Linked DNA regions of Anaerobacillus sp. CMMVII. The protein of the gene in region 1 binds, or shares a complex with, the protein of each later gene. Links are inferred from orthologs where the notes say so. Each region holds a gene or a part of one and is shown in the gene's direction. Other genes may lie near its edges. The genes, in order: pfkA, rny and H1D32_RS20850.

What was found.
Region 2: pfkA (region 1) and rny share a complex: the UniProt entries of both Bacillus subtilis proteins name them as parts of the possible RNA degradosome complex. The link is inferred for Anaerobacillus sp. CMMVII from one-to-one orthologs.
Region 3: pfkA (region 1) and H1D32_RS20850 share a complex: the UniProt entries of both Bacillus subtilis proteins name them as parts of the possible RNA degradosome complex. The link is inferred for Anaerobacillus sp. CMMVII from one-to-one orthologs.

Annotation. Positions count from the first base shown.
Region 1 is NZ_JACEHK010000002.1:473,119-484,055, forward strand. Bases 4,524-7,392 are described here. They hold pfkA (6-phosphofructokinase), read left to right. Parts: upstream 4,524-5,412; coding sequence 5,413-6,372; downstream 6,373-7,392. Other genes in these bases: pyk (pyruvate kinase), read left to right, coding at 6,493-7,392. Outside these bases: H1D32_RS06425 (DNA polymerase III subunit alpha), read left to right, coding at 1-963; ystJ (NADP-dependent malic enzyme), read left to right, coding at 1,069-2,301; H1D32_RS06435 (FadR/GntR family transcriptional regulator), read left to right, coding at 2,591-3,256; accD (acetyl-CoA carboxylase, carboxyltransferase subunit beta), read left to right, coding at 3,363-4,217; more of pyk, read left to right, coding at 7,393-8,247; H1D32_RS06460 (FxsA family protein), read left to right, coding at 8,634-9,026; sporulation integral membrane protein YtvI, read right to left, coding at 9,056-10,168; H1D32_RS06470 (DUF441 domain-containing protein), read left to right, coding at 10,387-10,893. UniProt on the Bacillus subtilis protein: Catalyzes the phosphorylation of D-fructose 6-phosphate to fructose 1,6-bisphosphate by ATP, the first committing step of glycolysis.
Region 2 is NZ_JACEHK010000016.1:169,424-180,354, forward strand. The notes cover bases 4,536-7,398. They hold rny (ribonuclease Y), read left to right. Parts: upstream 4,536-5,114; coding sequence 5,115-6,683; downstream 6,684-7,398. Other genes in these bases: recA (recombinase RecA), read left to right, coding at 4,536-4,617; H1D32_RS20980 (TIGR00282 family metallophosphoesterase), read left to right, coding at 6,792-7,398. Also shown: H1D32_RS20960 (competence/damage-inducible protein A), read left to right, coding at 464-1,723; H1D32_RS20965 (DEAD/DEAH box helicase), read left to right, coding at 1,710-3,299; more of recA, read left to right, coding at 3,568-4,535; more of H1D32_RS20980, read left to right, coding at 7,399-7,586; H1D32_RS20985 (stage V sporulation protein S), read left to right, coding at 7,772-8,032; H1D32_RS20990 (2-oxoacid:acceptor oxidoreductase subunit alpha), read left to right, coding at 8,899-10,635; H1D32_RS20995 (2-oxoacid:ferredoxin oxidoreductase subunit beta), read left to right, coding at 10,636-10,931. UniProt on the Bacillus subtilis protein: Endoribonuclease that initiates mRNA decay. Initiates the decay of all SAM-dependent riboswitches, such as yitJ riboswitch. Involved in processing of the gapA operon mRNA, it cleaves between cggR and gapA.
Region 3 is NZ_JACEHK010000016.1:144,950-153,481, forward strand. The notes cover bases 1-2,940. They hold H1D32_RS20850 (polyribonucleotide nucleotidyltransferase), read left to right. Parts: upstream 1-389; coding sequence 390-2,492; downstream 2,493-2,940. Other genes in these bases: rpsO (30S ribosomal protein S15), read left to right, coding at 1-151; H1D32_RS20855 (polysaccharide deacetylase family protein), read left to right, coding at 2,692-2,940. Outside these bases: more of H1D32_RS20855, read left to right, coding at 2,941-3,678; H1D32_RS20865 (YlmC/YmxH family sporulation protein), read left to right, coding at 5,080-5,319; dpaA (dipicolinic acid synthetase subunit A), read left to right, coding at 5,581-6,483; H1D32_RS20875 (dipicolinate synthase subunit B), read left to right, coding at 6,480-7,073; asd (aspartate-semialdehyde dehydrogenase), read left to right, coding at 7,430-8,473. UniProt on the Bacillus subtilis protein: Involved in mRNA degradation. Catalyzes the phosphorolysis of single-stranded polyribonucleotides processively in the 3'- to 5'-direction. Necessary for competence development in Bacillus subtilis.

The DNA of each region.
Region 1 (10,937 bases):
CAGCTTCAGTTTGGTCTTACTGCGATAAAAAATGTAGGGATAAGAGCGATAGAGGAAATTGTGATGGAAAGAAATCTGGGAGGCTTGTACGAAGATATTTTTGATTTTTGTGCGAGATTATCTTCAAGGTTTATTAATAGAAGGACCTTAGAATCATTAGTGGCTGCTGGATGTTTCGACGAGTTTGGTCAACACCGTGCTAGCCTTTTAGCAAGCTTAGACGATGCGATTGAATATGGCGAGCAAGTTAAAAAGCAGGGGGCAGATGGTCAAACGCCATTGTTTATAGAGAATATTAAAAAGCCAGAAATCGTTCAGGTACCTCCATTTAAAGGCACAGAAAAGCTTCATTTTGAAAAAGAAGTTCTCGGTTTTTATTTGTCTAGTCATCCAATTGAGTCGTATCATGATATTGTAAATTCACATCAACGTCATTCGATTGCTGAGGCATTAATAATGATTGAAAAGAATGTCCTTAGGGTTGCGGGACTTATTGAGGGCATTAGAATCATTAAGACGAAAAAAGGTGAGCAAATGGCCTTCCTGAAGGTGAGTGATGAAAGTGGAGAACTTGAGGTGACTGTTTTTCCAAGACAATTTCGAGAGTTTTTTTCTATTTTAAAAACTGGGAATTTAGTTTTTCTAGAAGGGAAATTAGAAGTTGGAACAGATCGAACTCAATTAATTGTTTCAAAGGCACTGGATGTAAAAGACCTTCAGAAGAGGGTAGTTGATAACATCGTTTATTTGAAAATAGATCAAGAGCGCTCGACTCAAACACACCTTGTAAAATTAAAAGAAACGTTAAAAAAATACCCTGGTAAAGTAAAGGTCATCCTTTATTACGAAAATAAAAAACAGTCGGTAGAATTATCGGATGATTTTACCATTTCTGCATCTGATCAATGTATAGATGAACTTTCTCAAATGTTAGGAAAAGCAAATGTTGTGAGAAAGGGATAAGGGGTATGTACAGAAGAAGATCATCTGTTATAATATAAAAGGGGAGAAGTGGTCAGACCACTTTTATACCTGGTTCTAAATGACTATTAGGGGAGAGTGAAGTTTGTGGCAACATTAAGAGAAGAAGCACTACATATGCATCGAGTAAATAAAGGGAAATTAGAGACGGTTTCTAAGATACCAGTTCGTAATGCAAAGGACTTAAGTTTGGCCTATTCACCGGGAGTAGCAGAGCCATGTAAGGAAATCCATAATGATGTAAGCAATGTTTATGAGTATACAATGAAAGGCAACATGGTAGCCGTGGTTTCAGATGGTACTGCAGTATTAGGCCTGGGAAATATTGGTCCAGAGGCAGCTCTACCTGTAATGGAAGGGAAAGCTCTTCTTTTTAAATCATTTGCAGGTGTAGATGCTTTTCCAATTTGTTTAGCGACAACAGATGTTGAGAAAATTATTGAAACAGTAAAGCTACTTGAGCCAACTTTTGGTGGTGTAAACCTTGAAGATATAGCAGCTCCTAACTGCTTTGTCATTGAAGAGCGTTTGAAAAAAGAATGTAACATTCCAATTTTTCATGATGATCAACACGGTACAGCTATCGTTACAGCTGCTGGATTATTAAATGCTTTAAAACTAACAGGGAAGTCTATCTCTGAAGTAAAAGTAGTTGCGAATGGTGCTGGTGCAGCTGGTATCGCATGTGTGAAATTAATGCAACGTATGGGTGTAAAAGATGTAATTCTATGTGATACAAAAGGTGCGATTTACGAAGGCCGTGCGGTTGGCATGAACCCAGTAAAAGATGAAATTGCAAAAGTAACAAATCGTGAGAGACTTCAAGGTTCTTTAGAGGATGTTATTAAAGGAACAGATGTTTTTGTAGGGGTTTCTGTAGAAGGAGCTTTAACAAAGGAAATGGTTCAAAGTATGAACCCAGACCCAATTATATTCCCGATGGCTAATCCAGTTCCAGAAATTATGCCCGAAGACGCTAAAGCGGCTGGTGCAAGTGTTATTGGAACAGGACGTTCTGATTTTCCAAACCAAATTAATAATGTTCTTGCATTCCCTGGAATCTTCCGTGGTGCATTAGATGTTCATGCTACAAATATTAACGAGGAAATGAAAATTGCTGCTGTTAAAGCAATTGCAAGTTTAGTATCAGATGAAGAACTTCATGCTGATTATGTAGTTCCAGCACCATTTGATCCTCGTGTTGCTCCAGCAGTTGCCAAAGCAGTTGCGATTGCAGCGATGGAGACAGGTGTGGCAAGAAGGAAAGTGAACCCGGATGAAGTAGAAGCTAAAACGAAAAAACTTGCAACTATTGAGTAGTATAGTTGAGAGTGTACAGGGTATAGTTTATAGTTGCATCTATGTTTTGCCATCGAAGCTCTACAAACAAAGACTCTACATTTTAAACTTTAAACTCTAAACTAAAAAAGAGTTCGGAGCGGAGAGTTCCTAAACGACGGTTTGCATGTAAATTTTGAAACTCTAATCTCTGAACTCTAATTCAATTTAACGAAAGTCGTCTGCATTTTCTCTATGCATGTACGTATTGCTATTCTTGAAAGCAAAACTTTTTGGGAATTGCCAAACTATAAAAAGGTGGTGATAACTAATGTCATCACAACAAGATAAGGTTTATATCGAAATTATTCGAGAATTAAACCACATTATTCAAGAAGATCAATTGATAGCTGGGGACAAGCTTCCATCTGAAAGAGAGTTGAGTGAACGATTAAATGTCGGTCGTTCTTCTGTGCGCGAGGCACTTAGATCACTAGAGCTCCTAGACTTAATTGAAACACGTCGTGGCGAAGGAACGTTTATTAAAAGCATTGGTGGTCATCGTCTAGTAGAAGTACTAGCGAGTTTTTTTTTACGAGAGAAAAAAGCAAGAAGTGATTTAGCTGAAACGAGAAAAATTGTTGAAGTAGAAGGATTACGGCTAGCTTGTGAAAGAATAGATGATAGTCAATTAGAAATCTTAGAAAAACTAATTGTTCAGTCTAAAAACAGCTGGCAAAATGGAAAATTTCCGGTGGAAGAAGACTATCTATTTCATAAAACAATTGTAGAAGCTTGTCATAATAGATTACTGCTTAACATATGGATTTCACTTGTGGAGTATAGTAAGGTCGCTTTGCGGGAATCCTTGTCTAGGGAAGGACGACCGGAGCAATCCATCATGGAGCATGAAAAAATTCTAACTGCATTAAAAAATAGAGACGTAGATCAGGGTATTCTTGCATTAAAAAATCATCTCGAAAACAGTCGTTTCTAGAGAGAATTTAGGGTTATTCGTTGGATTGTTTGCCTTGAAACTATTGATTTTTATATGGTATGATTATGAAAATTTTAATGATCTTGTCCACAAGAGAGGTGTAACTGTGTTAAGGGACTTATTTTCTAAGAAAAAGAAATACGCTACAATTCCTTCAGACCAAGTAAAAATGGATATTCCAGAAGGACTAATGACAAAATGTCCAAAGTGTAAGACGATTATGTACACCAAGGAATTGAAAAAAAATCTCTATGTATGTGATTCTTGTGGCTATCACCATCGTATGACAGCTTATGATAGGATTGCTAGCTTAGTTGACGAAGGTACTTTCATTGAGTTTGACCAACATATGATATCTAAAGATCCATTAGCTTTTCCTACTTATACAGAGAAGACTAATGCTGACCGAAATAAAACGGGTCTAAACGAAGCTATCGTAACAGGTCAAGGTAAAATGTCAGAAATGAATATTGTCATTGCCGTTATGGATGCAAGATTCCGTATGGGCAGTATGGGTTCAGTCGTTGGCGAAAAAATAACTAGAGCTATTGAAAAAGCAATAGAACTAAAAGCACCTTTTATTCTTTTCTCTGCGTCAGGTGGAGCTAGAATGCAAGAAGGTGTACTAAGCCTTATGCAAATGGCTAAGACAAGTGCAGCTTTGAAAAAGCTTGATAACCAGGGTGGGCTTTTCATCTCAATTATGACTCATCCTACAACAGGAGGAGTCTCTGCTAGCTTCGCTTCGCTAGGAGATTATAATTTCGCTGAACCAGGAGCATTGATTGGGTTTGCAGGACGAAGGATTATTGAACAAACCATTCGTCAAGAATTACCTGATGACTTTCAAACAGCTGAGTTTCTATTAAAACATGGGCAGCTAGATCGAGTTGTGTCGCGATTGGAAATGAAGCAAATGTTAACAACGATAATCGACATTCATAGTGATGTATTAACATAAAAGGAGGTGTAGACACATGGCTAATGAACTACCTTTTGAAAGACCAATTACTGAATTAAAGTTAAAAATTGAAGAATTAAAAAAGTTTACTGTAGATAAGGGAATTGATTTGTCGAGCGAAATAATCAAGCTTGAAGAACGCTTAGAACAATTAGAAAACGACATTTATGGAAACATGAAGCCTTGGGATCGTGTACAAATCGCTCGTCATAGTGAAAGGCCCACGACTTTGGATTACTTATCTTATATGTTTACAGATTTTATTGAGCTACACGGAGACCGATTATATGGTGACGATGAAGCGATTGTAGCAGGTGTTGCAAAATTTCATGGGAAACCTGTAACTGTAATCGGACATCAACGTGGGAAAGACACAAAGGAAAATTTACGTCGAAACTTTGGAATGCCGCATCCAGAAGGGTACCGAAAGGCCCTAAGGTTAATGAAACAAGCAATAAGTTTAAACGACCGATTATTTGTTTCATTGATACAAAAGGGGCGTATCCTGGAATTGCCGCTGAGGAGCGAGGCCAAAGTGAGGCGATAGCAAGAAATTTATTAGAAATGGCAGGACTAACCGTTCCAATCATTTGTATCGTGATCGGAGAAGGTGGTAGTGGTGGAGCTTTGGCGTTAGGTGTAGGAAACCACGTTCATATGCTAGAAAAACTCTACATACTCTGTGATTTCTCCAGAAGGGGCAGCCGCTCTCCTATGGAAAGACGCCGGTCTTGCTCAAAGAGCTGCAGAAACGATGAGAATTACTGCTCCTGACTTAAAGGATCTTAATGTTATTGATGAAATCATCCCTGAAGTTAGAGGTGGCGCTCATCGAAATGTTAAAGTACAAGCAAGTGCCATCGAAAAAGTAATAGCAAATTCATTGGCCGAATTAGCTAACTTTTCTGAAAATGAGCTAGTAGAGCATCGTTACGAAAAATTTAACAAAATAGGTGAGTATGGCATTGTAAACGATGTCATTAGCGTGAAATAAGGGTTGGGCTTTCTCTAAGATTAGAGAAGGCTTTTTTTTGTCCTCTGAAGTCTATTGTCAATTAGAATTAGAAGTGTTATTTTTATACTCGTACAGAAAATACTATTGAAAAACTATTTGCTTTTTCAATGAATGGTTTAAGTGATTTTAGTACATAAACTAATACTAGGATTTTTTTAAATTGTAGAGAGGTGAATATGTATGAAACGTATTGGAGTATTGACAAGTGGTGGGGACTCTCCAGGAATGAATGCAGCTATTCGCGCAGTTGTTCGAAAAGCGATTTTTCATGAGTTAGAAGTTTATGGAGTTTATTATGGATATGCAGGTCTTATATCTGGTCATATTGAAAAGCTCGAAATTGGGTCTGTAGGCGATATCATTCATCGTGGTGGTACAATGCTTTACACAGCTCGATGTGAGGAGTTTAAGACGCTTGAGGGGCAAAAGAAGGCTATTGAGCAGTTAAATAAATTCGGGATCGAAGCCTTAGTCGTGATAGGTGGAGACGGGTCCTTCCAAGGGGCAAAGAAATTAACTGAACATGGTTTTCCATGTATTGGAGTACCAGGAACAATCGATAATGATATCCCAGGAACTGATTTTACAATCGGATTTGATACAGCATTAAATACAGTTATTGAGGCAATTGATAAAATCCGTGACACAGCAACCTCACATGAACGTACATATGTAATTGAAGTAATGGGTCGTAATGCAGGCGATCTTGCACTTTGGTCTGGTCTTGCAGATGGTGCGGAGACTATCCTTATACCTGAAGAGGAATATGAGATGAGTGATGTTATTGCACGACTAAAGCGTGGACATGCTCGTGGCAAAAAACACAGTATTATCGTAGTAGCAGAAGGTGTAGGCAGCGGAATTGAAATTGGTAAATTAATTCAAGAACAAACAAACTTAGAAACTAGAGTAACTGTATTAGGCCATATTCAACGTGGTGGTTCACCAACTGGTTTTGATCGTGTATTAGCGAGTAGATTAGGTGCAAAGGCAGTAGAGTTACTAATAGCTGGTGAGGCTGGCAAGACAGTAGGAATTGAGAATAACGTTCTTGTATCCTACGGTATTGACGAGGCTCTAGCTAAGGAACATAAGATTGATCAAGCTATGTACCAATTATCTAAGGAATTATCGATCTAATTAGGATTTTACAATTTAATTATGACATACTTTATAGTCGTAAGCAACCATAAAGTGTATAACACTTTTCCAAAAAAAGAACTTTATGATGTTATTTAGGAAAGTAGGAGGTTTTTCATAATGAGAAAAACAAAAATAGTATGTACAATTGGTCCGGCAAGTGAGAGTTTAGAAAAGTTAACACAACTAATAAATGCAGGTATGAATGTGGCGCGTTTAAACTTTTCCCATGGTGATTACGAAGAGCATGGAGCTAGAATTAAGTCCATCCGTGAAGCAGCAGCAGCTACAGGAAAACACGTAGCGATTTTACTTGATACAAAAGGTCCTGAAATTCGTACAAATAATTTTGAAAATGGAGTTGCAGAGTTAGTAGCAGGAAATGAAGTTATTATTTCTATGGAAGAAGTTATGGGTACTGCTGAGAAATTTTCAATTTCGTACGAAGGTCTTGTTAATGATGTTAGTGTTGGTTCAAAAATTCTATTAGACGACGGGTTAATTGAACTTGAAGTCATTGAGGTTGGAACTACTGAATTAAAAACAAAGATTTTAAATAGTGGGACGATCAAAAATAAAAAAGGTGTTAATGTACCGAATGTAAGCGTAAATTTACCTGGTATTACTGAAAAGGATGCCAATGATATTCGCTTTGGGATCGAACAAAAAGTTGACTTTATTGCGGCATCATTTGTACGTCGTGCAACAGACGTATTGGAAATTCGTGAGCTTTTGGAAACGAATGGAGCAAGTGGTATTCACATCATTCCTAAAATTGAAAATCAAGAAGGTGTGGACAACATTGACGAAATCTTAGAGGTTTCGGATGGATTAATGGTTGCACGTGGTGACCTTGGTGTAGAAATACCAGCAGAAGAAGTGCCATTAGTGCAAAAGAACTTAATCAAAAAATGTAACTCACTAGGAAAACCAGTAATTACAGCAACACAAATGTTAGACTCTATGCAAAGAAACCCTCGTCCGACTCGCGCTGAAGCAAGTGATGTTGCGAACGCCATTTTTGATGGTACAGATGCAATCATGCTATCTGGAGAAACTGCTGCTGGTACGTACCCTGTCGAGTCTGTGCAAACTATGAATAAAATTGCCGTTCGAGCAGAATCTGCGTTAAAATATGAAGAAGTGTTAAAAAGAAAAGGACGAGAAAGTCAAAGAACAATCACGGATGCAATCAGTCAATCGGTTGCTCATACTGCTCTTAACTTAGACGCTGCAGCCGTGGTTACAGCTACTGAGAGTGGTCATACAGCAAGAATGATCTCAAAATATCGTCCAAAATCACCGATCGTCGCTGTAACACATTCAGAAGAAGTTTGCCGTAAGTTAGCATTAGCTTGGGGTGTTTATCCGCAGTTGGGTACAAAGGCTACCTCAACTGATGAGATGCTTGAAATTGCCGTTCAAGAAGCAGTAAAAACTGATTTTATTGATCATGGAGACTTAATTGTGATTTCAGCTGGTGTGCCAGTTGGTGAAACAGGTACAACGAACCTAATGAAAGTTCATGTAGTTGGCGAAGTTGTTGCTAAAGGACAAGGCATCGGGCGCAAGACAGCGACTGGTACAGTTGTTGTTGCAAAAACGGCTAGTGATGCTATCGCTAAAATGAAGGACGGAGCTATTCTTGTAACTGTTGCTACAGACAAAGACATGATGGAAGCCTTTGAAAAAGCAGGAGCGGTAATTACCGAAGAAGGTGGTTTAACGAGCCATGCAGCTGTTGTTGGTTTAACCCTTGGTATTCCTGTCATTGTTGGAGTAAACCATGCTACAGACCAATTTGAAGACGGTGATGAGATTACCGTAGACAGTACTAGAGGCAATATCTACAAAGGTCATGCCAGTATTTTATAAGTGATGTAACTAGGAGCGCTGAGATTAAATATCTTAGCGTTTTTTTGATATAAGAAATATAACCGCTTTTTAGTATTTGTTGCTATTAGCTTTTAGGTAGTACCCAAGCGAATGCTTGGTTCTTCACGCTTTGCGTGAAGCTTTTGAGAATAAATAAGCCATTGGGACAAATAAATTTGTCCCAAAAAGCTTATTTATTCTAAAAAGACGACCTAAGAAGCAACAAAGTTTACGAAAACAGCATTCAATAAATAGCATAATAGCCCTGACTAGCATATAATATATAGACAAGTTATATCTTAGCATGTTATTTATTTAATAGAGTTCTTTCAATGATCTATTCGACATTCTTACAACATTAGTTTTATTTGAAGAGGAGTACTGTTATGTTAAGAATTTTTATTTTACTATTAATCGTCGTTCCAGCCCTAGAAATAGGTGTTCTCGTTCTTTCGGGTAATACAATCGGTATACCATGGACAATTCTATTAGTGATTTTTACAGGTGTATTAGGAGCCTGGTTAGCAAAAAAGGAAGGGTTACAAACAATTCGGTTAGCACAGCTCCAATTACAGCAAGGGCAAATTCCTAGTGGAATTATCTTAGATGGATTATGTATTTTAGTAGGAGGAGTGGTTCTCCTCACCCCAGGGTTTATAACAGACTTAATTGGCTTTTTTCTATTAATACCGAGCACGAGAACAATTGCAAAAGGATTTTTCCAAAAAGTATTTGATAGAATGTTAAAAAATGGATCAATTATTATTAACCGAAGATAGAATGTAAAAAGGTTGAGGGACATTGTCTCTCAACCTTTTTTTAATATATAATTACGCAAATCTCGAAAAACGTGTGCATTATGCAATGTTTGGATAAAGACCAGGAGAACCGGTCCAATGATTAACCCTAAAAAACCAAAAAGCTTGTACCCAATAAATAACGAAACTAAAGTAGCTAAAGGATCAACGCCGATACTAGAGGAGAGAATTTTGGGCTCCATGATCTGCCGTTGGATAACAACCACCCCATAAAGAACAGATAATCCAATGGTCAATGGTAATTGTCCTGAAAAAAAACTATAAAAAATCCAAGGGAGAAATATTAATCCTGTTCCTAAATAGGGGAGCAGGTCAACGACCGCAATAATAAGAGCAATTGTTATAGGGTATTCAACTTTTAAAACGAGTAAGCCAATCAACACGATACAACAAGTAATGGAGATCAAAGTTAGTTGGGCAAACAGAAATCCAAAGAACGCTTTCTTTAAACTAATCATCACATCTTTTGTTCTATCAACGATAACATCCGGAATCCATTTTCTAAAAATAAAAACAAGTTTATACCAATCTTTACTAATGAAAAACGTTGCCAATAAAGAAAAAATGATTACAGATGCTAAATTAGGTAATCCTAACAGAAAGTCAGAAATACCAGTTAATAAGGATTGAATAGTTAAACTAGCGGTAGATGTAATCTGTACAGTAATTGTTTCAATATATGCTAGGATTGTTGCTTGATGATCACTCTCTAAGGAATAGAATAAAGTAGAAATCTGTTCATAAATAGGAATGATTCTACTAGTGAACATATCCTGAAAACTATAGATCAGTGTTTGAAAATGGAATGGGACAGATTGTGATAAGTAATTTGTTCCCATGATAATTTCTGATAGCAAAAAAGTTATTGAAGCAATGGTAGTTGCAAGTAAGCAAACAAGGACGATTGTAACAGAGAGCCATCTAGTTATCCTTGCTTTTTCTTGAAGAAAATTAACAAGAGGATTTAAGAAAAAGGCCAAAATAAGTCCGAATATAAAAGGATATGCTATCTTAAATGCAAAAAATATAGTTAAGAAAATACCGACTATGATTACTAGAACGAAAATGAGTTTCAGTAGAATTTGAAAGTAGTTTGAATTCAACAGGTTTCTACCCCCTTTCTATAAATTTCTATTACCGTATATATATGGCTTGTATACATAATTTAGAATGTAGAATTTGGGCTTTAAAAAGCGATTATTTTTTAAGAAGAAACTAGTTAAAAGCGATAAAATATAATATTTGAAAAACTTTATTCGGAATTTGGACACAAAATAGTCTTGAATCTTGGCGAAAGATTTATTTCTATGTTAAGATAAAAATGGTTAGGCCTACCAAGGAAGGATGCATACTTTTGATTTCACAAGCAACAACTTTTATGCTAATTCTATTAGTCATTGGTATTATTGCAAAAAATCAATCATTAATGATTGCTGTTGTTTTTTTATTACTTGTAAAATTGATTGGTTTTGGTGACAAAGCTTTCCCTCTCATACAGCAAAAGGGGATACAAGCGGGTGTTACAATAATTACTATTGCGGTACTTGTACCGATTATTACTGGTCAAATAGGTTTTAAGGAACTCTTTGATTCAATGAAATCTATGTATGCTTGGATTGCATTAGGTGCAGGAATATTTGTTGCTGTTATAGCTGCAAGTGGGATTGAATTATTGCAAACAGATCCCCATATAACCGCAGCCCTAGTACTCGGAACGATTTTAGCAGTTGCACTTTTTAACGGTGTTGCAGTTGGTCCGTTAATAGGGGCGGGGATTGCCTATTTGGCAATGAGGGTTGTAAACTTTTTTAGTTCGATTGGTCCTTAGGACTAGTCTTCGTGAAAGTTTTCACAAGAATTAAAATAGTCGGA
Region 2 (10,931 bases), on another replicon or contig:
GTGCATTGCTTTTCATTCTTGCTGCAAGTACAGATTGGCTTGATGGTTTTTATGCTAGAAAATATAACTTAGTTACAAACCTTGGGAAATTTTTAGACCCACTTGCCGATAAGCTATTAATGACTGCAGCTCTGATTGCTCTTGTAGAATTAATGTTATTGCCTGCGTGGATTGCCATTATCATTATTAGTAGAGAATTTGCTGTAACAGGGATCCGTCTAGTAGCAGCAGCTGATGGTCAAGTAATAGCCGCTAGTAATTTAGGGAAATGGAAAACAGTGTTTCAAATTATTGCCGTATCTGCATTAATGTTACATAATATTCCTTTTGAAATCATTGGAATTCCTTTTGCTGATATTACCCTTTGGATTGCGACAATTTTAACGATTATTTCAGGATGGGATTATTTCGTAAAAAATAAGCATATTATTCTGAAATCTAAGTAACTGGAGGTATATTTCCTTTGAATGCTGAAATTATTGCTATAGGTTCTGAGCTTTTACTTGGACAAATAACGAACACAAATGCACAATATATTTCAAGGCAGCTGGCTAATATCGGTGTCAATGTTTTTTATCATACAGTTGTTGGGGACAATAGCGCACGACTTTCAGAAGCAATTGGACATGCGCAAAAACGCTCTAATTTAATTATTTTTACTGGAGGATTAGGGCCAACTAAAGATGATCTTACGAAAGAAACGATTGCAGATTCAGTTGGGCGTTCGTTAGTCATTGACAATAAGGCACTCGAAAATATTGAGGCTTATTTTAAACGCCGAAATCGCGTGATGACTGAAAATAATCGAAAACAAGCGCTTGTGATTGAAGGCTCAATGGTCCTTCCGAATGATCATGGGATGGCTCCAGGGATGGCTTTTCAGGAAGGTGAGGTTAAGTATTTACTTCTACCAGGGCCGCCGAAAGAAATGCAACCAATGTTTACAACTTATGGCCTGCCGTTTCTCTTTTCGCAGCTTGATAAATCAGAACAAATCATCTCAAGAGTACTGAATTTTTACGGTATTGGTGAATCGCAATTAGAAACTGAACTCCTTGATTTGATTGAGGCACAAACAAATCCTACGATTGCCCCCTTAGCTAAAGATGGAGAAGTGACGATTCGATTAACGGTTAAACATGAAAGTAAAACAGAAGGCATGAAATTGATTGAGGAACTAGAAACGAAGATTATGTCAAGAGTTGGCGCGTTTTTTTATGGCTATGATGAAACGACTCTGACAAAAGAAGTTGCCCTTCTCTATAAGAAGCAAAACCTCACAATAGCAGCTGCTGAGAGTATAACCGGTGGACTCTTTTCAAGTGAATTGACTACACTGCCAGGAATTTCAGAAATCTTTAAAGGTGGAGTGGTTTGTTATAGTAATGAACTAAAACAAACGCTTCTTCAGGTTCCAAATGAAGTGCTTGAACAATTTGGTGCGGTTAGCGGGGAGTGTGCTAAGTCTCTTGCTGATAACGTAAGAGATTTGCTCAGTACTGATGTAGGAATAAGTTTTACAGGAGTAGCTGGACCAATGCCAATCGAAGGTAAAGAAATAGGGACGGTTTTTATAGGAGTTTCAGAGGTAGGTAAAGAGACTAAAGTGTACCCAATCAGCCTAGCAGGAACTCGTGAACAAATTCAGAGCAGGTCAGTGAAATATGGCTTGTATTGTTTGTTGAAACAATTTCAAAAAGGTGGCAAAAATAATGTATTTTGATGATTTTCAAATATCAAATGATATTAAAAAAGCGATAAAAGAAATGGGCTTTGAAGCACCATCTCCAATTCAAGAAAAAGTAATTCCTGTTATTCTTGAAGGTGGTGACGTCATTGGACAAGCGCAAACCGGAACAGGCAAAACTGCTGCATTCGGAATTCCTTTGTTAGATAAGGTTTCTAGTGCGCCGTATGTACAATCGATTATATTAACCCCGACTAGAGAGTTAGCAATCCAGGTAGCAGGAGAGTTACAAAAATTATCGAAGTTTAAACGGACACGAACGTTACCAATTTACGGTGGACAATCGATTGGTCATCAAATTCGTGCCCTAAAGCAAGGTGTTCATGTTGTGATTGGTACGCCAGGGCGTGTTTTAGATCATCTTCGTCGTAAGACCTTGAAATTAGATAGAGTTCATACCGTTGTCTTAGATGAAGCAGATGAAATGTTAGATATGGGATTTGTTGAGGATATTGAATCCATTCTTAAAGAAGTAAATGAGGACCGTCAAACGATGCTTTTTTCTGCGACAATGCCACAGGAGATTATGAAACTTTCCAAAAGGTACATGAAGCAGCCAAAAGTCATCTCTATTAATAAAGGCGAGGTTACAGCTCCGTCTATCGATCAAGTATATTATAAAGTATTAGAAAGAAATAAATTAGATTCTCTATGTAGAATCATTGATAGTGAAGAAATTGATTTAGGAATTTTGTTTTGTCGAACCAAAAAAGGTGTGGCTGAATTAACGGAAGCTCTTCAAGCTCGAGGCTACATGGCAGATGGCCTTCATGGTGATTTAACACAAATGCAACGAGATAGTGTCATGAAAAAATTCAGAGATTCGACGATTGAATTCTTAATTGCTACCGATGTTGCAGCACGTGGAATTGATGTTGATAATGTAACCCATGTAATCAACTATGACATACCACAGGACCCTGAGAGTTATGTGCACCGTATTGGTCGTACGGGTCGAGCAGGTAGAAAAGGTTTAGCGTTAACTTTAGTAACACCAAGAGAAATGAAGCACCTCCGTTCAATTGAATCGGAAATCAAGATGTCAATTCCTTCGGAAGAAATACCATCGATTGAAGATGTTGTAGAAAAACAACAAGCATCTTGGAAACAGCAGTTAATTTCTATTATTGAAGCTGATGAGGAACTTACATTCTTTGAGCCACTAGTTAACGAAATGTTAGGTGAATATCCATCTGAAAAAGTAGTTGCAGCGCTAATGAAGGTAGCCTTCCATCGCGAATTTACTGGGGAAGATGATAGCTATGACTTTGGTGATACAGGTGCTGCGAGTGGTATGGTTCGCTTTTTCATCAATGTCGGTAGGAATGTACAATTAACACCAAAAATTGTGATTGATGAGGTCTCAGAGCTAGTTGGGATTCCTTCAAAGTCTATGGGTCGAATTGATATTTTTGAAAACTTTACCTTTATTGAGGTTCCAGAGGATAGTGCACCATTTGTCTATGAGGCTCTACGTTACTCTAGGCTAAACGGTGCTCGTGTAAACCTTGAGCCAGCCAAACCAAGACCTAAAAGAGAAAAGAAATTTTAAGAAAAATTAAATCAAGATGAGACTAACTACTTCAGAAAAGTAACTGGTTTGTATAACACATTGATTGTGCTTTACATACAATTTACGATCATAGAGGGTGTTAGTCTCTTATTCTTTTTTTTTCAGTGAATAACTTCCAAAAAAAGACGAATAAATGTTCGGGAAAACTATTGGCAAATCTCAAAAAACAAGTTATGATATTGATATCGGTTTTAATTGAGACAAATTAAAAATTATTCAAGATATATATTTAAGGAGAGATGAAACAATGGGAGATCGTAAGGCGGCATTAGACATGGCGTTACGCCAAATTGAAAAACAGTTTGGAAAAGGTTCAATTATGAAGTTAGGGGAACAAGCTGGACAAAGAGTTTCAACAACTTCTAGTGGTTCACTAGCATTAGATATTGCCCTAGGAGTAGGTGGCTATCCAAAAGGAAGAATTATTGAAATATACGGTCCGGAATCTTCAGGTAAAACAACAGTTGCCTTACACGCAATTGCTGAAGTGCAACGTCAAGGTGGACAAGCGGCATTTATCGATGCAGAGCACGCTCTTGATCCTGTTTATGCTCAAAAACTAGGCGTAAATATCGATGAATTACTTTTATCACAACCGGATACTGGGGAGCAAGCGTTAGAAATTGCTGAAGCATTAGTTCGTAGTGGTGCAGTAGACATTCTTGTCATCGATTCTGTAGCTGCTCTTGTACCGAAGGCTGAGATTGAGGGTGAAATGGGCGACAGTCACGTTGGGCTTCAAGCTCGTTTAATGTCACAGGCATTAAGAAAGCTGTCTGGTGCGATTAATAAATCAAAAATTATTGCGATATTCATCAACCAAATCCGTGAAAAGGTTGGGGTAATGTTTGGTAACCCTGAAGTAACACCTGGTGGACGAGCACTTAAATTCTATTCATCAGTTCGTTTAGAAGTTCGTAGAGCAGAAGTGTTAAAGCAAGGAAATGACATGGTTGGTAACAAAACAAAAATTAAAGTAGTAAAGAACAAGGTTGCTCCTCCATTTAAGCAAGCAGAAGTAGATATCATGTACGGAGAAGGAATTTCTCGAGAAGGTTCAATTTTAGATATTGGATCTGAATTAGATATCGTTATCAAAAGTGGTGCATGGTACTCATATAATGAGGAACGTTTAGGACAAGGTCGAGAAAATTCTAAACAATTTCTAAAAGAAAATCCAGATATTAAAGATGCAATTGAGCTGAAAATTCGTGAACATTACGGATTAAATGGTGAAATTAAAGTTGATCCACCATCAGAAGATGAGTTCGCAGATCTTCCGTTAGATTTAAAGTAAACTAATTTAATAGTAATTAATAAATGACTTAACTAAATTGCCCTTCGTTTAGCAGAAATTATTTCGAGGGAATATTGGTTAAGTCATTTTTTTAGGCTCTAAGTGGTTGTGATTAGTTTCTGAGATAGTAGGCAAACGAGTAGCCAAAAAACAACTGTGCTAGGAAAGTAGATTTTTCTATTTAATTGGCATTTTTCGTAAGGCTTCACCCACATTATGTTCTCTATTAAGTTCTATATGAATTTGATTAAGATAATTATCAAATTCACTCAGATAAATATTATTCGTAAAATTATGTTTAGAACTTCTGTTTATTGACAAAGCTTGACAATAACAGTAAGCAATTATACAATTGTGAAGAATACCCGCATTTTACTATTGGCTATTTTTTTTATTTTAATAAAAAAGGTAACCTGTGCTGGATGTGCACACCTAATACGAATGAAAATGATGTATGATGAAAACCCAACAATTAGATAGCAAGGGGAGGTGAAAGTATGGAAATTAACATTTACGTGTTCATCTTCATTTTGCTTGTCTCTGCAGCAATTAGTGCAGTTGTTGGATATCTTGTTCGAAAATCGATAGCAGAAGCGAAAATTTCTAGTGCGGAACATGCAGCAAATCAAATTATTGAAGAAAGTAAACGTGAAGCAGAGCGACTGAAGAAAGAAGCTGTCCTTGAAGGAAAAGATGAAATTCATAGGTTGCGTCAAGATGCTGAGCGTGATGTTCGTGAGCGAAGAAATGAGATTCAAAAACAAGAGAATCGTTTGGTTCAAAAAGAAGAGATCCTTGATCGAAAAAGTGAAACCTTAGATAAAAAAGAGGAATCCTTAGAAAAGCGAGAGGAAGCTCTCACCAAAAAACAACGACATATTGAAGAGATGGATAGCAAAGTGGAGGAACTCTTACAAAAGCAGCAAGCTGAGCTTGAACGTATTTCAGGATTTACTAGAGAAGAAGCTAGAGAAATCATTATGAAAGACGTGAAAGATGAGTTAACTCACGAAACTGCCTTAATGGTAAAAGAATTAGTTACACGGGCAAAAGAAGAAGCGGACAAGAAAGCGAAAGAAATCGTGTCACTTGCGATTCAACGTTGTTCAGCCGATCATGTTGCTGAGACTACTGTATCTGTTGTAACTCTTCCTAACGATGAAATGAAGGGAAGAATTATCGGACGAGAAGGACGCAACATTCGTGCCCTTGAAACGTTAACTGGTATTGATCTTATAATTGATGATACTCCTGAAGCAGTAATTCTTTCTGGTTTTGATCCAATAAGAAGGGAAATTGCCCGTACTGCTCTTGAGAAGTTGGTTCAAGATGGACGAATTCACCCAGCTCGAATTGAAGAAATGGTTGATAAGTCTAGACGCGAAGTTGATGAAATGATTAGAGATTATGGTGAACAAACAACGTTTGAAATTGGAATTCACGGTTTACATCCAGATCTAATTAAGATTTTAGGACGACTGAAGTTTAGAACGAGCTATGGACAAAATGTTCTTAAGCATTCTATCGAAGTGGCTCAACTAGCTGGAATAATGGCTGCTGAATTAGGAGAAGATGTTCAACTGGCAAAAAGGGCAGGACTTCTCCATGATATCGGTAAAGCTATTGACCATGAGGTCGAAGGAAGTCACGTGGAAATTGGTGTCGAATTAGCTGTCAAATATAAGGAACATCCAGTTGTTATTAATAGTATTGCTTCACATCATGGTGATACAGAAGCAACGTCTATTATTGCAAGCCTTGTTGCAGCTGCTGATGCACTTTCAGCCGCCAGACCGGGAGCTAGACGTGAAACACTTGAAACGTACATTCGTCGCTTAGAAAAGCTTGAGGAAATTTCCGAGTCGTTTGATGGTGTTGAAAAAACATATGCCATCCAAGCAGGTCGTGAAGTTAGAATTATGGTTAAGCCTGAAATGGTCGATGATAGTGAGGCGTACCGTTTAGCAAGAGATATTACCAAGAAAATTGAAGAAGAGCTTGACTACCCTGGCCACATTAAAGTTACAGTTATTCGTGAAACCAGAGCTGTCGAGTATGCAAAATAAAGTGGCCAATCGCCACTTTATTTTTTTGGCTCAAAACCAGCCATTCGAGTTTGTTTTAAAACTGCTATGTGTTAAAATTCAAAACAAAAGTACATAAGAGGTGTAAGCATGAAATTATTATTTATTGGTGATGTTGTGGGTTCTTTGGGACGTGATATGCTCGCAACATACTTGCCGAAATTAAAAAATAAATATAAACCAATCATTACGGTTGTAAATGGCGAAAATTCAGCGTCCGGAAAAGGAATTACCGAGAAGATCTATAAGCAAATGCTTGAACTAGGTGCACAAGCTGTAACCCTGGGTAATCATACATGGGATCAACGAGAACTAATCGAAGTAATTGATTATTGCCCAAATCTAGTGCGTCCAGCTAATTTTCCAGAGGGAGTTCCTGGGAAAGGCTATACAATTGTGAAAGTAAACCAAATCGAAGTGGGCATTATCAGTATTCAAGGTAGAACATTTTTACCTCCTTTAGATTGTCCCTTTAAAAAAGTAGATGAATTAATTGCGATTGTCAAAAAAAGAACGCCGATTATTTTTGTCGACTTTCATGCGGAAGCGACAAGCGAGAAACAAGCCATGGGCTGGTATTTAGACGGTAGGGTCTCTGCGGTCGTTGGTACTCATACACACGTTCAAACAGCTGATCATCGTATTTTACCGAACAAGACAGCCTATATGACTGACGTAGGCATGACAGGGCCTTATGATGGCATTCTCGGCATGGAACGAGGGGCTGTTTTGAATAAGTTCTTAACAGCTTTACCAGTAAGGTTTGAGGTCGCAAAAGGGCGAGAGCAATTAAATGGTGTGCTCATAGAGATAGACCCTAATACCGGAGCTGCAAAATCGATTTCGCCAATTATCATCAATGAAGATCATCCATTTTTTGAGTAACTTTTGCTAGTGAGGTCACCTACTTGAAGCAAACGCTTTTCTTATAAAACTTCTTCGAATGTGGAATATCAGGATTATTTTTGAATATATACTGAACAAGGCATATTTTCAGGGAAACTGAAGAGCAGCGCTTAGCATTCCACTAATGAAAAACACAAGTTTCACATTTGAGGAGGTTTAAAGAAATGGAAGTATTAAAAGTTTCAGCAAAATCTAACCCTAATTCAGTAGCTGGTGCCCTAGCAGGTGTAATTCGTGAACGAGGAGCTGCAGAAATTCAAGCAATTGGTGCCGGAGCGCTAAACCAATCAATTAAAGCTGTTGCAATTGCAAGAGGGTTTGTAGCTCCAAGTGGAATTGATTTAATTTGTATTCCAGCATTTACCGACATAAAAATTGATGGGGAAGAACGAACAGCAATCAAGTTAATTATTGAGCCTAGGTAAGAATTTTCGCTAACGATTAATGAAACACGAGAGGCTGTCCTTGAAAATGTAAGTTAGCACAACTCTATCTGTAGATTGTATGCAAGCGTATGCCGCTACAGTTTAGCTAGACGAGTGCTGAGTTACACTTATGGGACAGCCCCTTTTTGTCATGCGAATTTTTTGGGCACACAGAGAGCTGTTTCGGCTCTAAACGCCTAATTGAAACCACAATTTAGGTGAAAACAGTCGATAAACGCAGAAAAAAACTATTTTTTCATGCAGGATTTTCTTCAACCATGGTGAAATCTTAATATATGACAAAATATTTACTATATTTTGTTTATAAAAGCTTTTGCTTAAACCAAAAGGAATTGACTTAACAATGAAAAGCGAGTGATGCTATGAATCTAACAAAGGCTTATTCATTTTAGAATGGTCTGTGAAACACTAACGAAAAGAGCAAAATGAGTCTGTCGAATTTAGACTGTTTTTATCGTATTAGTATTTTTTCCTAAGAATATTTTTTACGAAAAGAGCTTTATATTACTAAAAGTTTATTGCATCACAAACATACTTTTTTAAACCCTTTTTATCAGTTGTTTTTACATATCTTGTGTGCAATAAATTGCCTAACGTTTACTCTCTTTTAGAGTATGGAATGGGGATACGGTTTCACAATTAAAGAGGTCTTTTAAACTTTTTAATTGAGGTATAAAGTACAATAATTTATTCGAATTTTAAGTAAATACTGCTTGATTTTTCTGTGTTTTAAGTCTATCATTGTAATCGTTCGAACTATTAACAAATTTGTCACATTTCCATTTAGAGATACAATGTAAATCGTGACATATAGACATTGTCATTTACCAAAAGGGGTGGAGAGCATGATCAATCAACTTTCCTGGAAAGTTGGAGGACAACAAGGGGAAGGTATTGAAAGTACCGGAGAAATATTTGCAATAGCATTAAATCGTTTAGGCTATTATCTTTATGGATACCGTCACTTTTCTTCTCGTATTAAAGGCGGTCACACAAACAACAAGATTCGTGTAAGTTCGAAAGCAATTAACTCAATTTCTGATGATTTAGATATACTAGTTGCATTTGATCAAGAAACGATCGATGTAAACATTCATGAATTAAGAGAGGGTGGCGTGGTAATCGCTGACTCTAAATTCAATCCAAAGCTTCCAGAAGGTTCAAAAGGAACTATGTATGCGGTTCCATTTACGGATATCGCTAGTGAATTAGGTACTACATTAATGAAAAACATGGTGGCAGTTGGTGCTTCGAGTGCTGTTTTAGGCCTAGCTCCTGAGTCTTACCGTGAAGTAGTTGAAGAGATCTTTTCACGAAAAGGTAGTTCAGTTGTTGAAAAAAATATGGAAGCCATTAAACGTGGTGCAGAGTACTTAGTAGAAGCTGCTACTGGAGAAATTCAGTCATTCGAGCTTGAAAAAGCAGATGGTAAAAAGCGGATGTTTATGATTGGAAACCATGCGATTGCTCTAGGTGCTCTTGCAGGTGGAGCAAGGTTTATGCCAGCATATCCAATTACACCAGCTTCTGAGATAATGGAATACTTAACGAAAAAATTACCGGAATTTGGTGGCGCTGTTATCCAAACTGAGGATGAAATTGCTGCTTGTACAATGGCAATCGGCGGAAATTATGCAGGTGTTCGTACATTAACTGCTTCAGCAGGACCAGGACTTTCGTTGATGATGGAAGCCATTGGTTTAGCAGGAATAACTGAAATTCCACTAGTAATTGTCAATACTCAACGTGGTGGTCCAAGTACAGGACTTCCAACAAAGCAAGAGCAATCGGATTTAATGGCTATGATCTATGGAACACATGGTGAAATTCCTAAGGTAGTTATCGCACCGAGTACAGTAGAAGAAGCATTCTATGATAGTGCTGAAGCGTTTAACATTGCTGAAGAATACCAATGTCCGGTTATTATCCTTACTGATTTAGCTTTATCATTAGGGAAACAAACGGTTGAGCCACTAGATCACAATCGCTTACAAATTCGTAGAGGAAAACTAGATCTAAATGCTGAGCTTCCTGACTTAGGCGGCGATTATTTTAAACGATATGAAGTGACGGAAGATGGAATTTCCCCACGTGTTGTACCTGGTATGAAAAATGGAATTCACCATGTAACAGGTGTAGAGCACAACGAACAAGGGAAACCATCGGAAGACCCAACAAACCGAATTAACCAAATGAATAAACGCTTAACGAAGCTAAACACATTACATGAGCATTTCCAAAATCCAATCTTCACGAATGCACCGCATGAAGAGGCGGATTTACTAGTAATCGGTTTCAACTCTACTCGAGGCACAATCGAGGAAGCTTTACCAAGATTAGAAAATGATGGTTTCAAAGTGAACCATGCTCAAGTGCGTTTAGTGCATCCGTTCCCAGTTGATGAGCTTAAGCCATTAATGGATAAAGCTAAAAAAGTTGTCGTAGTTGAAAATAATGCGACTGGACAACTTGCTCAAATTATTAAAATGAATATCAATTGTCAATTAGAAAATATTCTGAAGTATGACGGAAATCCATTCTTACCATCAGAAATTTATAATCAATGCAAGGAGTTGTTATAAATGTCTACATTTAAAGACTTCCGAAATAATATCAAGCCTAACTGGTGTCCAGGATGTGGTGACTTCTCAGTTCAAGCAGCTATCCAAAGAGCAGCTGCAAATGTAGGATTAGAGCCGGAAAACCTTGCAGTAGTATCTGGAATTGGATGTTCAGGTCGTATTTCAGGTTATATCAATTCATATGGTTTCCATGGTATTCACGGTCGTTCATTACCAATCGCTCAAGGGGTAAAAATGGCAAATCGTGAATTAACAGTTATCGCTTCTGGTGGAGATGGTGACGGTTTTGCAATTGG
Region 3 (8,532 bases), on another replicon or contig:
CGGTCATTTACGTACACACAAGAAGGATCATCACTCACGTCGTGGTCTTTTGAAAATGGTTGGACAACGTCGTAACTTACTTACTTACTTACGTAATAAAGACGTTACACGTTATCGTAACCTAGTTGATAAGCTTGGCTTACGTAGATAATGAGAACATGAAAGCGGGATTCTTCCCGCTTTTTTGTTAGATTTCTTTATTGGAAAATATTTATAATTATTCAGTATTTATTCATGAATAAAATGCTTTTGAATTTACATATTTAAGGAAATAATAGAAGTTAATGAATCATCTTATACTTTAAGATGAAGAATAGTAAAACAAACCTACGCATGAATTGGCAAGTTGTTGCCAAAATTTTAAGTAGACGAGAGGAGTACTCCTAATAATGAAACATGAAACACAAAAGTTTTCAATTGATTGGGCTGGTCGTGAGTTAACGTTTGAAATCGGTGAATTTGCGAAGCAAGCAAATGGCGCTGTTATGGTAAGATATGGAGAAACCGCTGTTCTTGCAACAGTAACAGCTTCTAAATCTCCTAAGCCGTTAAATTTCTTTCCTCTTACTGTAAACTATGAAGAACGTTTATATGCAGCTGGGAAAATCCCTGGTGGCTTTATTAAGCGGGAAGGCCGACCGAGCGAAAATGCAATCTTAACGAGTAGATTAATCGACAGACCAATTCGTCCCCTTTTCCCTGAAGGGTTTCGTAACGAAGTACAAGTTATTAGCATCGTAATGAGTATTGATCAAAATTGTTCTCCAGAAATGGCCGCGATGGTTGGATCATCGCTAGCATTATCTATTTCTGATATTCCATTTGATGGCCCGATAGCTGGTGTAACCGTAGGTCGAATTGATGGAGATTTCATCATTAATCCGACAACAGAACAATTAGAAAAAAGTGATATTCATTTGGTTGTTGCAGGTACAAAAGATGGAATTAACATGGTTGAGGCAGGTAGTGAAGAAGTATCTGAAGAAGTTATGTTAGAAGCTATTATGTTTGGTCATGAAGAAATTAAACGCCTGGTTGCTTTCCAAGAAGAAATTATCGCAAAACTTGGAACGATAGAAAAAACAGAAATAATTCTTCATAAAGTAGATGCAGAACTAGAGGCTTCAGTTCGTGAATTTGCAGACCTTGAGTTAAGACAAGCGGTTCAAGTTACAGAGAAACACGCAAGGCAAGCTGCTATTGATGCTGTCATGGAAAAAGCAGTTGCGCATTTCGAAGAAACTGAAGATCTTGATTTAGGTGAAGTAAAAGAAGTTCTTCATATAATCGTTAAAGAAGAAGTAAGACGTTTAATTACAAAAGAAAAAGTACGTCCAGATGGACGAGCTAAGGATGAAATTCGTCCGCTTACTTCAAAAGTTGATATTTTACCTAGAACACATGGTTCTGGTTTGTTTACGAGAGGACAAACACAAGCATTAAGTATTTGTACTCTTGGGGCATTAGGTGATGTTCAGATTCTTGATGGATTAGGAATTGAAGAATCAAAACGATTCATGCACCATTATAATTTCCCATTATTCAGTGTAGGTGAAACAGGTCCGATTCGTGGACCAGGCCGAAGAGAAATTGGTCATGGAGCACTTGGTGAGCGTGCATTAGAGCCAATTATTCCATCCGAAAAAACGTTTCCATACACGATTCGATTAGTATCAGAAGTGTTAGAATCAAACGGTTCTACATCTCAAGCGAGTATTTGTGCTAGTACGCTTGCAATGATGGCTGCAGGTGTGCCAATTAAAGCACCAGTTGCTGGTATAGCAATGGGTCTTATTGCTGAAGGCGAAGACTATACAGTACTAACTGATATTCAAGGTATGGAAGACCACCTTGGTGACATGGACTTTAAAGTCGCAGGTACGAAAGACGGGATAACTGCTTTACAAATGGACATTAAAATTTCTGGTATTAATCGCGCTATCTTAGAAGAAGCGTTAGAGCAAGCTAGACAAGGTCGATTGCATATCCTAGATAATATGCTTTCAGCTATTAGTGAGCCTAAAACTGAACTTTCTGAATACGCACCGAAAATCTTAATGCTATCAATTAACCCAGATAAAATTCGTGATGTTATTGGCCCGAGTGGTAAAGTTATTAATAAGATTATCGAAGAAACTGGTGTTAAAATTGATATCGAACAAGATGGTACGGTCTTTATCGCATCAACTAACCAAGAAATGAATGCAAGAGCGAAACAGATTATTGAAGACATTGTTCGAGAAGTTGAGGTTGGTCAAACTTACCTTGGTACAGTTAAGCGTATCGAAAAATTTGGTGCATTTGTAGAGATCTTTAAAGGCAAAGATGGCCTTGTTCATATCTCGCAATTAGCTGAAGAGCGTGTGAATAAAGTTGAAGATGTTGTGGCAATTGGAGACGAAATCTTAGTTAAAGTTACTGAGGTTGATAACCAAGGTCGAGTGAATTTATCCCATAAAGCGGTTCTAAAAGAACAAAAGCAAGAAAATTAAAAGGAGAGGCTGGGGCTAACCAGTCTCTTTTTTTCTAGTTTTTGAGTGAAGAGGGTTGAGTGTTGAGTTTTTTCAAGTGCTTGCGTCGAAGCCTACCTTACATAACTAAATCTCAAAACTCAAAACTCATAACTCTACACTGAATTTGTTCTACCTCGTCCAACTTGTGCATAATTTTTAGTACAAGGGGGGACAGTTAATGTTGAAGAAGTTTATTTTACATGTATGCACTTTTTTTATTATAATTGTTTTATCTATCGGTACAATTCAAAATCCATATACTACTAATTATTTAGAGGATATTAAAAGGGAGAGTATTGCTGTTACTACCTTCGATGATCCTCTTTTTATAGAACTTAAACAATATGCAAAAGAGCATAACAAACCGCCGATCAATGCAGTAGTGGATAGAGTATGGAAAGCGGTACCTGGCCTTAATGGTCTTGAGGTTGATATCGAAGCATCCTATGAGAAAGTGCGTAAAGATGGGAAAATTTTAGAAAATAAGGTAGTATATAAACAAGTGCCGCCGGAAGTTCATTTACATGACCTTCCACCTTCACCGATTTATCGTGGTAACCCTGAAAAACAAATGGTTACATTTCTTGTAAATGTCGCGTGGGGAAATGAATATTTGCCGTCGATGCTAAAAATAATGAAAGCACATAACGTAAAATCAACCTTTTTTCTTGATGGATCTTGGACAAAGAAAAATCCAACCTTGGCGAAAATGATTATTGATGAAGGACATGAAATTGGTAATCATGCTTATTCTCATCCTGATATGAAAAAACTATCTAATTCGAGTATTACTGAAGAAATTAGAAAAACAAATGAAGTCATTAAAGCTACTTTAGATGTCACACCTACATGGTTTGCGCCACCTAGTGGAAGCTATCGACAGGATGTTGTTGATATTGCGAGAAGTATGGATATGTATACAATCCTCTGGACGGTTGATACAGTAGATTGGCGAAATCCGGAGCCTACAGCTATGGCTGGTCGTGTTCTACAAAAGGTAGAGCCAGGGGCGATGATTTTAATGCATCCAACAGCAAGTAGCGTTGGAGGATTAGAACAGCTTATAACTGGCTTAAAGGCTAAGGGGTATCAAATTAACACTGTTACGAATCTTCTTAGCGAGGAGAGAACGAGTGTTCCAAGTGAAACTCTAGAGTCATATTGAACAATTAGGAGGAAATTAGATTGATACAAAAGTTCGAAACTCCCAACGGTCTTAGAATCGTGTTAGAGAAAATCCCTACGGTAAGATCTGTTTCTATCGGAATTTGGATCGGAACAGGCTCTCGCTTTGAGACTGCAGAAGTAAACGGGGTCTCACATTTTTAGAGCATATGTTTTTTAAAGGTACAAAAAAGCGTTCTGCACAAGAAATTGCAGAAGCCTTTGATGGAATCGGTGGTCAGGTAAATGCGTTTACATCTAAAGAGTACACATGTTACTATGCTAAGGTTTTGGATGATCATGCCGAGATCGCTCTTGACGTCTTATCAGATATGTTTTTTCACTCCCTATTCGAATCAAAAGAGTTAGAAAAAGAAAAAAATGTTGTTTCTGAAGAAATTAAAATGTATGAAGATGCTCCTGATGATATTGTTCATGATTTGTTAGCTCAAGCAAGCTACGGATCTCATTCTTTAGGATATCCAATTTTAGGAACTCAAGAAACGTTGAATTCATTCTCTGAGAAAACGTTAAGAGATTATATGAATGATCAGTATACTGCCGAAAATGTAGTAATATCCGTAGCTGGTAATGTTGATGAAGAATTTGTCAAACAAATAGAGGCAATCTTTAAAGATGTTAAAAAGAGTGAAACAAAGCGTGAATATATTGCTCCTACATTTTTAGCTGAAAAAATGGTTCGTAAAAAAGAAACAGAGCAAGCACATCTGTGTTTAGGTTTTAATGGCCTTGCTATTGGCCACGAAGATATATATAGTCTTGTTCTTCTCAATAATATTTTAGGTGGAAGTATGAGCAGTCGCTTATTCCAAGATGTTAGGGAAAAGAAAGGGCTTGCTTATTCCGTCTTTTCCTATCACTCTTCGTATCACGATAATGGGATGTTAACTGTGTATAGTGGAACGGCCCCTCATCAACTTGATGAACTATACGAAACGATTATGGCAACACTTAATAGTATTTCTAAGCAGGGAATTACTGAAAAAGAGTTAACAAAAGGGAAAGAGCAATTAAAAGGTAACTTAATGTTAAGTTTGGAAAGTACGAACAGTCGAATGAGTCGAAATGGAAAAAATGAACTGCTTTTAAAACGTCATCGTTCTTTAGATGAAATGATTGAGGAGATCAATAGCGTTTCGATTTCTAATGTTAATAAATTAAGTTCAGAACTGTTTAGTCATCCGTTTTCAATCGCCTTAATTAGTCCACAAGGACAACTTCTTAGTAGCATGAAATAAAATTCTCAAAAAATACCGACTCTTGTTGGTATTTTTTTTTATTGTCCACATAAAAATGAAGTAGTTAGAGCTATATCCTCAAACTAGCTCCGCGGTGTGAATAGTTCAAATTAATCTAAGCTATGAATTAAGGGGGGACGTACGTGAGATTAAGTGAAATTAGCGGCAAAGAAATCATCGATTATGATAAAGGCGAACGGCTAGGTATGTTAGGTCAGACAGACCTTGTTATTGATGAAGAGACAGGGAAAATCGAATCGTTTATTATACCCTCGATGAAATGGTTTGGTTTAGGAAAGAAAGAAAAAGAAGTAACTGTTTATTGGCGTCAAATCATTAAAATCGGTGCAGATATGATTATTATCGATGTTGATAAGGAATAACGCTGTACTTTAACTGAATACGTTACGTCTAGGTGTTTGAAATTGAACCTTGAGGGACAGTAAAAGTCATGCATGATGCATGACTTTTTCTTTTGTAAAAGGCCCTGTAAACTTTGTGGCTTTTAGTAAAAGAGCGATTTATTAAAAGAGGCAATTGTCACCGATTAGTTCATTTATACATAATATGATTTTGAAATTAATAAGGAGTATTCCCCTGTGTAACGTTTTACAACGAAACAACAGTGAGAAAGGGGAGGAACAATGTTAACAGGGAAACATGTTGCAGTTATTGGTGGAGATGCAAGACAACTTGAAGTAATCCGCAAACTTATAGAGCTTGATGCAAAAATATCATTAATCGGCTTTGACCAACTAGACGAAGGGTTTGTTGGGGCTACTAAAGTTCAGCTTAGTCAGGTTGATTTTAGTACGATAGAAGCAATTGTGTTACCGGTCAGTGGAACAAGTTCAGAAGGCGAAATTGAAACCATTTTTTCTAATGAAAAAATTATCTTAAACGAAAACCACCTAAAAGCAACTCCAAAGCATTGTACAGTATTTTCAGGAATTAGTAATGAATATCTAAAAACGATCGTGCAAGCTGCCAAGCGAAAGCTGGTTGAATTATTTGAACGAGATGATGTAGCGATCTATAATTCTATTCCAACTATGGAAGGAACGCTAATGATGGTCATACAAAACACAGATATAACCATTCATCGTTCTAATATCGTAATTTTAGGTTTTGGTAGAGTGGGGATGTCAGTGGCGAGAGCTTTTCATGCCCTTGGTGCCAATGTAAAAGTAGCGGCACGTGAAAATCACCTACTAGCCCGAGTTTATGAAATGGGATTTCAACCGATTGAGTTGGATCAGCTAGCGAACGAAGTTTCAAATACTGATGTTTGTATTAATACGATTCCAGCTAGAGTACTAACTGCTACGGTATTGGCAAAAATGCCTACTCGTTGCCTAATTATTGACTTGGCTTCAAAACCAGGTGGTACAGATTTTCGTTATGCAGAAAAAAGGGGAATAAAAGCAATGCTTGCTCCCGGATTACCTGGGATTGTTGCCCCGAAAACAGCAGGGCAAATTATCGCAAATGTTCTTTCCAAATTGCTGCTAGAAGAACAAAACAACATTGAGGAGGAACAATCATGAAATTAAAAGGTAAACATATTGGATTTGGCTTAACAGGTTCCCACTGTACGTATAGTGCTGTTTTGCCTGAAATGAAAAGATTGGTTGATGCAGGCGCAAAAGTTACTCCATTTGTCACTCATACGGTCAAATCAACAGATACCAAATTCGGTGAAAGTGATGATTGGTTACGACAAATAAAGGAAATCACAAGTGAGGAAATTGTCGATTCAATTGTGAAGGCTGAACCATTTGGACCAAAGACTCCATTAGATTGTATGGTGATTGCCCCACTTACAGGTAACTCAGCTAGTAAATTTGCCAATGCATTGACTGATTCGCCTGTATTAATGGCTGCTAAAGCGACATTGCGAAACTTAAACCCAGTAGTTTTGGGTATTAGTACGAACGATGCTTTAGGCTTGAACGGGATGAATATTATGAAGTTAATGGCAACAAAAAACATTTACTTCATCCCTTATGGGCAAGACGATCCATTCAAAAAGCCAAACTCACTTGTGGCGAGAATGAGTGCGCTACAAGACACTGTCGAGGCGGCGATTGAAGGTAAGCAGTTTCAGCCTGTTCTAGTTGAACGATATAAAGATTAATCTTTCTCGCTACGAGAAACACAAGCCGTTTTCAATTGCCTTAGATTGTGATAAGATATTATCCATATGTATGGATATTTCATAAATAAAAACTTACGATTGTTAGCAGGTCATTGAATGTTTTATGAAAATTATTACTCGTAATTTACGAGTCTTAGAGACTTTGACGTGGCCCACAGGATGTGGGCGCTATGCGTCGAAGGGCTTTAATAATTAAATAAAACTAGCCAACTCTATACGAGAAATGGTAACAATCTATATACTATCTATTACTTTATTAGATGATAGTATAAGAAAATTTAGGCAGAAGAAATGTCTAAATTTTTAAATATAAGGAGGGAATTTTCACAATGGCAATGGAAACAGGATTTCATGTAGCGGTAGTTGGTGCAACAGGTGCAGTTGGAAAACAAATGCTTAAAACATTAGAGGAACGTAATTTCCCAATTTCGAAGCTTACATTACTATCATCTAAACGTTCTGCAGGAAAAACAGTAACTTTTAAAGGTGAAGAAGTAGTTATTCAAGAAGCTACTCCTGGGAGCTTTGAAGGAGTTCAGTTGGCTTTATTTAGTGCTGGCGGTTCTGTATCAAAAGCATTAGCACCAGAAGCTGTAAAAAGAGGGGCTATTGTTGTTGATAATACAAGTGCATTTAGAATGGACTCTAATATACCGTTAGTTGTACCGGAAGTAAATGAAGAGGATTTACACAAACATAATGGAATTATTGCTAACCCTAACTGTTCAACAATTCAAATGGTAGTGGCATTAGAGCCAATTCGTAAAAAATATGGACTTAAAAAAGTAATAGTTTCTACTTATCAAGCAGTAAGTGGAGCAGGTGCAAATGCGATTAAAGAAATGAAGGATCAAACAGCTGCGATACTAGCTGGCGAGGAATTTACACCTGAAATCTTACCTTGTGGTTCAGATGAAAAACACTATCAAATTGCCTTTAATGCAATTCCACAAATAGATAAATTTCAAGAAAATGGCTATACATTTGAAGAAATGAAGATGATTAACGAAACAAAGAAGATTATGCATTTACCAGAGTTGCAAGTCGCAGCAACTTGCGTCCGTATCCCAGTTGAAACAGGCCACTCGGAGTCTGTTTACTTTGAGACAGAGTCAGTTGGCTTAACTGTAACAGAAATGAAAACAATGTTATCTGAGGCACCAGGTATTATCTTAGAAGACGATATTAGTCAGCAACTTTATCCAATGGCTGTTAATTCGGTAAATAAAAATGATGTATTTGTAGGTAGAATACGTCAAGATTTAGATAATAATACTGGTTTCCATATGTGGGTTGTTTCTGATAATTTATTAAAAGGCGCAGCCTGGAATTCAGTACAAATCTCAGAAAGCTTAGTGAAGTTGGGATTATTAAAATAATAGGATGAAAGGCTGACATGAAAAGTGCGTAGGTAGCCCAGAAGTAAAAAGATAAACGC